Linked DNA regions of Methylovirgula sp. 4M-Z18. The protein of the gene in region 1 interacts with the protein of each later gene in a pairwise test. Links are inferred from orthologs where the notes say so. Each region holds a gene or a part of one and is shown on either strand. Other genes may lie near its edges.

Evidence for each region. Proteins that work in one complex are often made in the same cells at the same time.
Region 2: the proteins of V9T28_RS15180 (region 1) and V9T28_RS01090 interact in binary tests that used the Escherichia coli proteins (3 or more experiments, as listed by UniProt). The link is inferred for Methylovirgula sp. 4M-Z18 from one-to-one orthologs.

What each region holds. Positions count from the first base shown.
Region 1 is NZ_CP149574.1:3,260,928-3,265,895, reverse strand. Bases 1-2,721 are described here. They hold V9T28_RS15180 (peptide deformylase), read left to right. Parts: upstream 1-963; coding sequence 964-1,479; downstream 1,480-2,721. Other genes in these bases: truA (tRNA pseudouridine(38-40) synthase TruA), read left to right, coding at 2,479-2,721; fmt (methionyl-tRNA formyltransferase), read left to right, coding at 1,521-2,477; V9T28_RS15185 (DNA recombination protein RmuC), read right to left, coding at 1-820. In the rest of the region: more of truA, read left to right, coding at 2,722-3,216; dapE (succinyl-diaminopimelate desuccinylase), read right to left, coding at 3,384-4,547; V9T28_RS15160 (DUF805 domain-containing protein), read right to left, coding at 4,544-4,968. UniProt on the Escherichia coli protein: Removes the formyl group from the N-terminal Met of newly synthesized proteins. Requires at least a dipeptide for an efficient rate of reaction. N-terminal L-methionine is a prerequisite for activity but the enzyme has broad specificity at other positions.
Region 2 is NZ_CP149574.1:252,795-257,986, forward strand. Bases 983-3,927 are described here. They hold V9T28_RS01090 (aspartate-semialdehyde dehydrogenase), read left to right. Parts: upstream 983-1,910; coding sequence 1,911-2,945; downstream 2,946-3,927. Other genes in these bases: V9T28_RS01085 (RidA family protein), read left to right, coding at 1,036-1,599; V9T28_RS01095 (MFS transporter), read right to left, coding at 3,001-3,927. Also shown: V9T28_RS01075 (HlyD family secretion protein), read right to left, coding at 1-18; V9T28_RS01080 (TetR/AcrR family transcriptional regulator), read left to right, coding at 127-783; more of V9T28_RS01095, read right to left, coding at 3,928-4,608; V9T28_RS01100 (HlyD family secretion protein), read right to left, coding at 4,605-5,192.

The sequences.
Region 1 (4,968 bases):
CGAAGATCGATTCCGAAGGCACGAACATGACTGCAATGTCTTGGGTCACGCCGGGCACCAGATAGCGCTCGGCAATGTCCTTCACATGTTTGCCGACATCGCCGCGCACCCGCGCGATGGCCCCGCGTCGCTCCTCTTCGGTTTCCGCCTCGCGCAGAGCGGTAAAGCCTTCGAGCGGGAATTTCGCGTCGATCGCCATGCCGCGCTCGTCATTCGGCAGCCGGATTAGGCAATCGGGCCGCACGCCGGTTTTCAGCGTCGCCTGAAATTCGAAGGCGTTGGGCGGCAGGCCGTCGCGGATGATCGCTTCCATGCGGCTTTGCCCGAAGGCACCGCGTGTCTGCTTGTTGGCGAGAATATCTTTCAGCGTCACCACCTCTTCGGTCAGGCCGGTGAGGCGGTTCTGCGCCGCGTCGATCACGGCGAGGCGCTCGTTGAGCTTGGTGAGATTCTCCGCCGTCGTTTTGGAGGATTGCTCCAGCCCCTGGCCGACCTTGGTGCCGACCGCGTCGAGCCGCTCGGCCATGTAGCGGGCGAGGTCCGATTGGCGGGTGGTGAGCACCTCGGCCATGGTTGCGAGCCGGCCGGCAAGCTCGGCATTGGCCTTGTTGATCTCGCCCAGCCGCTCGTCGAGTTCCTGGCTGCGCTCGGCTTCGGCCCCGGCGGCAAAATCGCGCTCCCGATTGGCGCGCAGGGTCGCTGTGGCGAGTACGAGCAATAGCCCAAGCATGGCCAGGACGGCGAGCACCAGAAGGTGCAGTACCGTGACCGGCGTCGATCCGAGGGTCAGGACGGGGGAGGAGAGAGTCATACCTTGCATGAGCCCATCATATATGATTCGCGCGTAAGAACAAAATAGGAACTTTTCCAATCTAAGGGCCGTAAATCCGGAGCTATTAAATTGACCGATTACCCCAGCGCGCTTATGTGATGCGCAAGAGCCCGATCAACCGAGACCCATCGATGACCATCCGCCCCATAGTCCTGCTGCCCGATCCCCGTTTGCGCCTCGTTTCCGAGCCGGTGACAACGATCGACGCCGAGATTCGGACGCTCGTGGATGACATGCTCGAGACCATGTACGACGCCCCCGGCATCGGCCTTGCCGCCATTCAGATCGGCGTGCCGAAGCGGGTGGTCGTCATCGACCTCGCCAAAAAGGAGGAAGAGGAGCCGGCGCCCATGGTTTTCCTCAATCCGGAAGTGGTCTGGAAATCGGACGAGCTCGCCACCTACGAAGAAGGCTGCCTGTCGATTCCCGATTATTTCAACGAGGTCGAGCGCCCCGCGAAAGTGCGCGTGCGTTATATAGACCGGGACGGCAAGGAGCAGGAGATCGACGCCGACGGGCTTCTCGCGACCTGCCTGCAGCATGAGATCGACCATCTCAACGGTGCTTTGTTCATCGATCATATTTCGAAGCTGAAGCGTGACCGGGTGATGAAGAAATTCACCAAGGCGGCGCGGCTCGCGGTCTAGGCCGGAAGCCAGGACGCAAGGATTTCGAGTATCAAATGACTCTGCGCATCATCTTCATGGGGACGCCGGATTTTGCGTGTCCGGTTCTGTCCGAGATCGTCGGCCAGGGCCATGAAGTCGTGGCGTGTTATACGCGCGCGCCCAAACCCGCCGGGCGGCGCGGATTGGAACTGACGCCATCGCCGGTGCAGGTGGTGGCAGAGCGGTTTCACATTCCTGTGCTGACGCCGAAAAGCTTGCGCAGTGAGGAAGCCGCCGAACATTTCCGCGCGCACGACGCCGATGTGGCGGTCGTCGTCGCCTACGGGCTGATTTTGCCGAAAGCCATTCTCGATGCGCCGCGTCTAGGCTGTTTGAATTTGCACGGCTCGCTGCTGCCGCGTTGGCGCGGTGCGGCGCCGATTCAGCGCGCGATCATGGCGGGCGACACGGTGACCGGCGTCATGGTGATGCGTATGGACGAAGGGCTCGACACCGGACCGATCGGGATGGCGGAGAAAATCGCCATCACGCCCGAGATGAATGCGCGCGACTTGCACGACCGCATGGCGACGATCGGTGCCGACCTGATGGCGCGCGCGCTTGGCGCGTTGTCGCGTGGCTCGCTGCACTTTCAGCCGCAAGCGGAAGATGGCGTGACTTACGCCGCGAAAATCGACAAGGGCGAAACACGGATCGATTGGGCGAAGCCTGCGCCGGACGTGCATAATCACATTCGCGGCCTCACGCCCTTTCCGGGCGCTTGGTTCGAGATGGATTCCGGCAAGGGGCCGGAGCGCATCAAAGTTTTGCGCGCACATTTAGGAGCGCGGGCGTCCGGCGCCGGTGCGGGCGGGACGCCCGCGGTCCCAGGGACTACGCTTGATGGCAATCTCATGATTGCCTGCGGCACAGGCGCGATTCAACTCGCCGAAATCCAGCGCGCCGGCAAGGCACCGATGCAGGTCGCGGATTTCCTGCGCGGCACGCCGGTGGCGGCCGGAGCGAAGCTTAACTGACATGCCGCGCTACAAGCTCACCATCGAATATGACGGTACGCCCTTCGCCGGCTGGCAGCGGCAGGAGGTGCATCTCTCGGTGCAGCAGGTGCTGGAAGACGCGCTGTTCGGCGTCACCGGCGAGAGGCTGATCGTGCGCGGCGCGGGCCGCACCGATTCCGGCGTGCATGCGACCGGGCAGGTGGCGCATATCGAGACGAGCCGTGTCTGGCGCTCCGATACGATCCGCGATGCCGTGAATGCGCATATGCGGCCGCATCCGGTGGCGATCGTGCGCGCCGAGGAGGTCGGGGACGATTTCGACGCGCGCCACTCCGCGGTCAAGCGCCATTATCTCTACCGGATCATCAATCGCCGCGCGCCGTTGACCCTTGAGGCCGGGCGCGCCTGGCTGGTGAAGCGGCGCCTCGATGCACAAGCGATGGACACGGCTGCAAAACGCTTGCTCGGCAAGCACGATTTCTCGACCTTCCGCGACAGCGAATGCCAGGCGGAGAGCGCGCTTCGCACGCTCGATCAATTGGATGTGACGCGTGTCGGCGACGAGATTCATATCCGTTGCAGCGCAAGATCTTTCTTGCACCGGCAAGTGCGTTCGATGGTCGGCTCGCTCGAATATGTCGGCGCGGGCAAATGGACGGCGGATGATCTGCAGGCGGCGCTGGAGGCAAAGGACCGCCGCCGCTGCGGCATGGTCGCGCCGGCGGACGGGCTGTACTTGGTGCAGGTGGATTATTGAGGGTGCCGCGCGGCCTTCTGAAGGTGGCATGCGAAGCATGACGGATGAGGGGACACCCTTGCGAGATTAGCCGTTACGAATATCGAGAAAACTCACGATTCCGAGTCCCCTCATCCGACCGCCTTCGTCGGCCACCTTCTCCCTTTGGGAGAAGGGAGCGCGCGGCATCATTGCTGCAAGAAATACGCCTCCAAAACCTTCTCATAAATCACCGCCAATTGCTCGACATCCGCCACCGCCACATGCTCATCCACCTGATGCATCGTCTGGCCGACAAGGCCGAATTCGACGACGGGGCAATAATGCTGGATGAAGCGCGCATCCGACGTGCCGCCGGTCGTTGACAATTGCGGCGTGCGGCCCGTCACCGTATGCACGGCCGTGGCGACGAGCGTGGTGAAATCGCCGGGCTCGGTGAGGAACGCGACCGCATTGGTGGGGTCGAAGGTGAGCGTATAGGCCGCGCCTGCCGCCACCGCCGCGCAGCGCGCGCGCAATTCTGCCTCAAGGCTTTCCGGTGTCCATACATCGTTGAAGCGGATGTTGAACACCGCGCGGACCTCGGCCGGAATCACATTGGTTGCCGCATTGCCCGTATCGACCGTCGTCACTTCGAGATTGCTCGCATCGAAATGCGGCGTGCCCTCATCCAAAGGCTTTGCCTTAAGCGCGGTTAAAAGGCGCAGCATCGCTGGGATCGGATTGTCGGCAAGATGGGGATAGCCGACATGGCCCTGCTTGCCATGCACGACAAGGCGCCCGGTAAGCGAGCCGCGGCGGCCGATCTTGATCATGTCGCCAAGCGCATTCGGATTCGTTGGCTCGCCAACGATGCAATGATCGAAGATCTCGCCGCGGGCTTTCGCCCATTCGAGCAGCTTGACCGTGCCGTTGACCGCAGGGCCTTCTTCGTCGCCCGTGATCAGAAGCGAGATCGTGCCCTTGGGCGCGGCGTGCTTTTTGAGAAATCCCAGTGCCGCAGCGGCAAAAGCGGCGACACCGCCTTTCATGTCGGCCGTACCGCGTCCCCACACCTTGCCGTCGGCGATCGTGCCGGAGAACGGGTCGAAATGCCATTTTGCCGTATCGCCGGGCGGCACCACATCGGTATGGCCGGCAAAGGTGAAATGCGGTGCGCCGCTGCCGATCTTGGCGAAGAGATTGTCGACATCCGGCGTGCCCGGCGCGCTGAAGCGTGCGATCTCGACATCAAATCCCGCCGCAACGAGCACCTTGCGCAAGAGTTGCAGCGCGCCGCCTTCCTGCGGTGTGACGGATGGACAGCGGATGAGATCCTGCAAGAGAGCGACGGCAGGATGGGGCGCGCTCAATTCAATTCTCCCTTGGTGAAGCCGAGAACCACCACATTCCAGAAGGCGACCAGGCTCAAGCACACGCCCGCGAGCCACGATCCATAGGGCGGAAAAAAGGCGTTGAGGACCGGGCCGAAGGATGCGGCGAGATAGATGGCGGCCGGCAGGATCAAGCCGAGATAGGGCGAACGGCCAAGATCGCGGAAGCGCTTGGCGCTCACGAAATAATAGCACACATAGACCAAGATCATGACGATGTTGAAAATGCCGGAGAAGGTCATTTTCTGCATCAGTTCGAGCATATTCGTACTGTTGTCGAGGCGCATCACAGCGCTCACGATGGCATAGCGCAGCGCGGTTGCGATGAGCGCCGCGATGATCCACACGGCCCCCAGCAACGTGACCGCCAGCCACCAGGTGCGACGGTCGATCACGCCCT
Region 2 (5,192 bases), 3.0 Mb from region 1 along the record:
ACCAGGATGCCGGGTCATTTTCATACTCCCCAGGGACGATTTTCGGCGTTGCCCTGAAATAGGAAACTTGATGTTTTCCAAAATATCGCGTAAAGTGATGTTGTCAAGAGGGGAGTTCAGAAAATGATGACGCTGGCCGACACAAGGGAAAAACGGTCGCGCGGACGTCCCCAGGTCCGCTCCGATCACGATACCCGCCACCTCATCGCCGACGCGGCGCGGGCCGAGTTCATGGCGCAGGGCTATGCCAGAACCAGTATGGACAATGTGGCGAAAAGCGCCGGCATTTCGAAAAAGACCCTTTACCGCCTGGTGCCGACCAAGGCCGATCTGTTTCAGATTTCGGTCGTGGACCGCATCGAGCAATTCATGCTGGCGGCGGATTCAGAAGGAACGAAGGGGCAGGATGTCGCGGCCGGGCTTGAGCGCATCATGATCGAGTTCGGCATGCTGACCCTATCCAGCGACACGATCGCCATTTTGAAGCTGGTGATCGCCGAAAGCGACCGATTCCCCGAACTCGCGACCAGTTTCTATGCGTTGGCCATCGACAGGACCTACGAGGCGGTGGAGCGCTACTTGCGCAAAAATTGCGAACTCGGTTCGATCCGGCTCGACGACCCGCACGAGGCGGCGGGGATGCTGCGCGGCATGATGGTGATGGAGCCGCAGCGCGCCGCCATGCTGCGGCACGCGCCGGCGCCGACGAGGGAGGAAATCATCGCCCGCGCGCGCCGGTGCGTTCAGGTTTTTTTGCAGGGGTGTGCGAAGGAAGAAGATTAGCTCGCGCATTCTCGCGTCGCGAGATTCGACGTGGCCGCGAAGCGCGTGCGCTTTGCCTCAAACCGCCGGGTGGCCGGATTAGTTCTTACTTGTTAGCTGCCGGCCCCTTCATGCGCCGGCACCGGCAGTGTAAATTCGATCGTCGCAGCTTCTAACGGCAGCGTGCCGAAGCTCGGGGAATGGGGCGCGACAAAGGCTGCCGGGGCGCTCTTGCCATCACTGGAAGCTGTGAACGTTTCTTGGGAGGCGATGATGAGTCATGTTCTCGGCACGATGAGACTTACCTCAGGCCTGGGCGCCTGCGCGCTTGCATTCGTGATGTGGATTGCGGCTTCGGTGGGCGCCATGGCGCAGAGCCCGCCGTCCGCCGAGGCGCGGCTGAAGGAACTCGGTATCACGCTGCCGGTCGTGCCGCCTCCGGTCGCCAATTATGTCGATGCGGTCAGGGTCGGCAATCTGTTGTTCCTTTCGGGCAACACGGCCGGCGCCGACTGGAAGTACAAAGGAAAAGTGGGCAAGGACCTCTCCGTGCAAGAAGGGTATGACACGGCACACCAGGTTGCATTGGTCATGCTGGCGAAAGTGCGTGTCGCGCTCGGCAGCCTCGATCGCGTGAAACGCGTGGTCAAGGTCTTCGGCATGGTGAACTCGGCCGAAGGGTTTGGCGATCAGCCGAAGGTCATCAACGGGTTTTCCGATTTGATGGTGGATGTCTTCGGTGATGCGGGCAGGCACGCGCGCTCGGCCGTCGGCATGGCCGGACTTCCGTTCAACAGTGCCGTGGAGGTCGAGATGATCGTCGAAGTGGGCGAGTGATAGAGCGGAGCGGAAGCCGACACCCGGCGGGCGCCGCCGGGACGCCTATTGACACTTCACCTTAAATCATGCTTCTGGAGGCCCACTTCCTTTGCTTTTCGGGCAGACGATGCGTTTTGTCATGACGACCAAACCGACGGCTAAAAAGGCGACGCCCAAAACGGGCGGCACGCTGCGCTGACGTTTGTCCTCATGTCCGGGCCCTCCTCCGGTGGATGAGAGGGCAAAATCCTTAAAGGATATCAGGCCTTAAGGATCGGACCGCCGGGGGAGACCAGGGGCTCTCGCCTCGTATTGAAGGACTTCACATCATGGGTTTTAAGGTCGCAATTGCCGGCGCCACTGGGAACGTGGGCCGTGAAATGCTGGATATCCTGGCCGAGCGCCGGTTTCCGGTCAGCGAAGTGGTGCCGCTCGCCTCCTCGCGCTCTCTGGGCACGGAAGTGTCCTTCGGCGACAAGACGCTCAAGTGCAAAGTTCTCGAAAATTACGACTTTTCCGATACCGACATCTGCCTGATGTCGGCGGGCGGAGAAGTTTCGAAGCAGTTCTCGCCCAAGATCGGCGCGCAGGGCTGCGTCGTCATCGATAATTCCTCGGCCTGGCGCTATGACGCCGACGTGCCGCTGATCGTGCCGGAAGTGAATGCTGATGCGGTCGCCGGCTTCACCAAGAAGAACATCATCGCCAATCCGAATTGCTCGACCGCGCAACTCGTCGTGGCGCTGAAGCCGCTGCACGATGTCGCCAAGATCAAGCGCGTCGTGGTTTCGACCTATCAATCGGTGTCGGGCGCCGGCAAGGAAGGCATGGACGAATTGTTCGCCCAGACCCGCGCCGTCTTCGTCTCCGACACGGTCGAGACCAAGAAGTTCACCAAGCGCATCGCCTTCAACGTCATTCCGCACATCGACGTGTTCATGGAAGACGGGTACACGAAGGAAGAGTGGAAGATGATGGCGGAGACCAAGAAGATCTTGGATCCCAAGATCAAGCTGACCGCCACCTGCGTGCGCGTGCCGGTGTTCATCGGCCATTCCGAAGCGGTGAATGTGGAATTCGAAAATCCGATCACCGCCGACGAGGCGCGCGACATCCTGCGCGAGGCGCCCGGCTGTCTCGTCATCGACAAGCGCGAAAACGGCGGCTACATCACGCCGCATGAATCGGCCGGCGAGGACGCGACCTATATTTCCCGCATCCGCGAGGACGCGACCGTCGAGAACGGCCTCAGCTTCTGGTGCGTGTCGGACAATCTGCGCAAGGGCGCGGCGCTGAACGCGGTGCAGATCGCCGAAGTGCTGCTCAACCGCCGCCTGATCGCGCCGAAGCAGAAGGCAGCATAAGCGCGGCTTCACTGCGATAGGTAAGAGAGGCGGCGGCGCGAGCTCGCCGCCTTTTTCATGCCCGTGTCTTCTCGGGACTCGGCAACGCCACGGCCAATATCATGCACATCAGCGCACCAACCGCCGCCGCCTGGAAACCATCGATATAGGAGAGCACCGCCGCCTGTTTGGCGATCGCCTGGGCGAGCAGGCCGGTTGCGCGTTCCGTCGTGACGACGAGATCGGCGGTGTGGGTCGCGAGCGCGGCGCGATAGGCGGCCAGGCGGTCGGCGGTGAGGCTCGCGAGCCCGTCGACATGCAGGCCGATCAGGTTGGAATGCACCTGCTCGCGCACCCGCACGAAGGTCTGCATAAAGGCGGTACCGATTTCGCCGCCAAACATGCGGCTCACCTGCAGCAATGTGCCGATGGTCAGCGCGTCGGCCGGGCTGATCGCCTGAACGGCGAGCCAGACGAGCGCGGTGAGCGCGAAAGATTGGCCGATGGCCTGGATGATCTGCGAGGTCAGGAAATCATTCGTCGCCCAGGCGCTGGTCAGTTGCGTCGCCATCAGGCAGGCGGTGCCGACCATCGCGGTCCCGAAACATAGGATCCAGCGGCCGCTGACCCGGCTCAGCAAATAGCCAAGCGGCAGGACGATCACCAATTGCGGCAAGGCGATCCACAGCAGGACGGAACCGACCTGCAATTCGCGGAAATTCTGCACACTCTGCAGGTAGTTCGGGATGATATAGGCGGTCGAGAGGATGATGAAGCGAAAGCCTGCGAGAATGATCAAGATGAACACGAGATCATGCTGCAGCAGCAGCCGCAGGTTGAGGAACGGCCTGTGCGTCACCCACAATTCGCGAACGACGAAGGCGAGCGTGACGAGGCCGCCCGACAGCAGGAGGCCGCTCACCAGGCCATTATTGGTCCAATCGAGCCGATTGCCCTGGTCGAGGCCGGCGTAAAGCAGGCTGAAGCCAAGGCCGGCATAGACGATGCCCGGCCAGTCGAGCTGCGCGCGCAATTCGGTTTTGATGTCCTCGCGCGGAATGCCGTACCACACGCAAGCGAACATCAGCGGCATCATGAGGCAATATTGCCAGTCGATCCAGCGCCAGGAGAGGTGGTCGGAATACCAGCCTTCGAGCGAGGCCGCGACATTCTGCGACAATTCGGAATTCATCGCATAGACGGCAATGCCGTAAGCGATCAGCCGGGTCGGCAGGCTGCGGGCGATGAAGCTGATGGTCAGCGGGATGAACGTGCCCGACCCGACGCCGCAGAGAAATTGGGCAACGAGAAACGCGCTGAGATTGGGCGAGAGCGGCGCCAGCAGGCTGGCGGTGAAGAAGAGCAGAATGCCCTGTAGCAGAACGCGCCGCACGCCGAAAATCGCGCCGAGATAGGGGCAGGCGACACCGATCAGCATCTGGCCGATGCCGAAGCTCGTGGTCATCCAGGCGCCTTCGTCGAAGCTGAAATGCAGGCCGCCGCGCAAATCGGCAATGCCGAAGCTGGTGACGCGGCTGCCCAGCGTCGACATGATCGCGCCGAACAGGACGCCCAGAATGCCGATATAGGGGCGCAATGTGTCGGCGCTGAGCCGCGGATGCGCCTCGGCGACGCCATGTAGCGCCGCGCCGGCGGACGAGATGGGCGCGAGCGGGCGGATCATGGCTTGGCCGCAGCGGCGCCGTCATCCGGTCCGGTGCTGGTGTCGATGGTCGCCTCGACCGAGAGGCCCGGGCGCACCAGCGTGCCCAGTGCCGGATGGGGGTCGAGCACGACCTTCACCGGCACGCGCTGCACGACTTTGGTGAAATTGCCGGTCGAATTGTCGGCGGGCAGCAGGGCGAAAGTGCTGCCCGTTGCCGGCGACCAGCTTTCGACATGACCGGTGAGCGCGAGATCGGGATAGGCGTCGACCGTGATCCGCGCGTTTTGCCCCGGCCGCATATGGGTGATCTGGGTCTCCTTGTAATTGGCGATCACCCAGATATTGGGCAGCGGCACCACGGCGATCACCTGGGTGCCGACGTTGACGAACTGCCCCGGCCGCACCTGCCTTTGGCCGACGGTGCCGTCGACCGGCGCAACGATGCGCGTATAGTTCAGATTGTTGGTGGCCAGCGTCACTTGCGCCTGCGCCGCCTCGATCTGGGCCTCGATCTCCTTTTGCTGGGTGTCGAGACTGGCGAGCAGGGCCTTTTGCTGGTCGAGCTGTGCTTCGTTCAGGCTCTTTTGGGCGAGCGAGCGCTT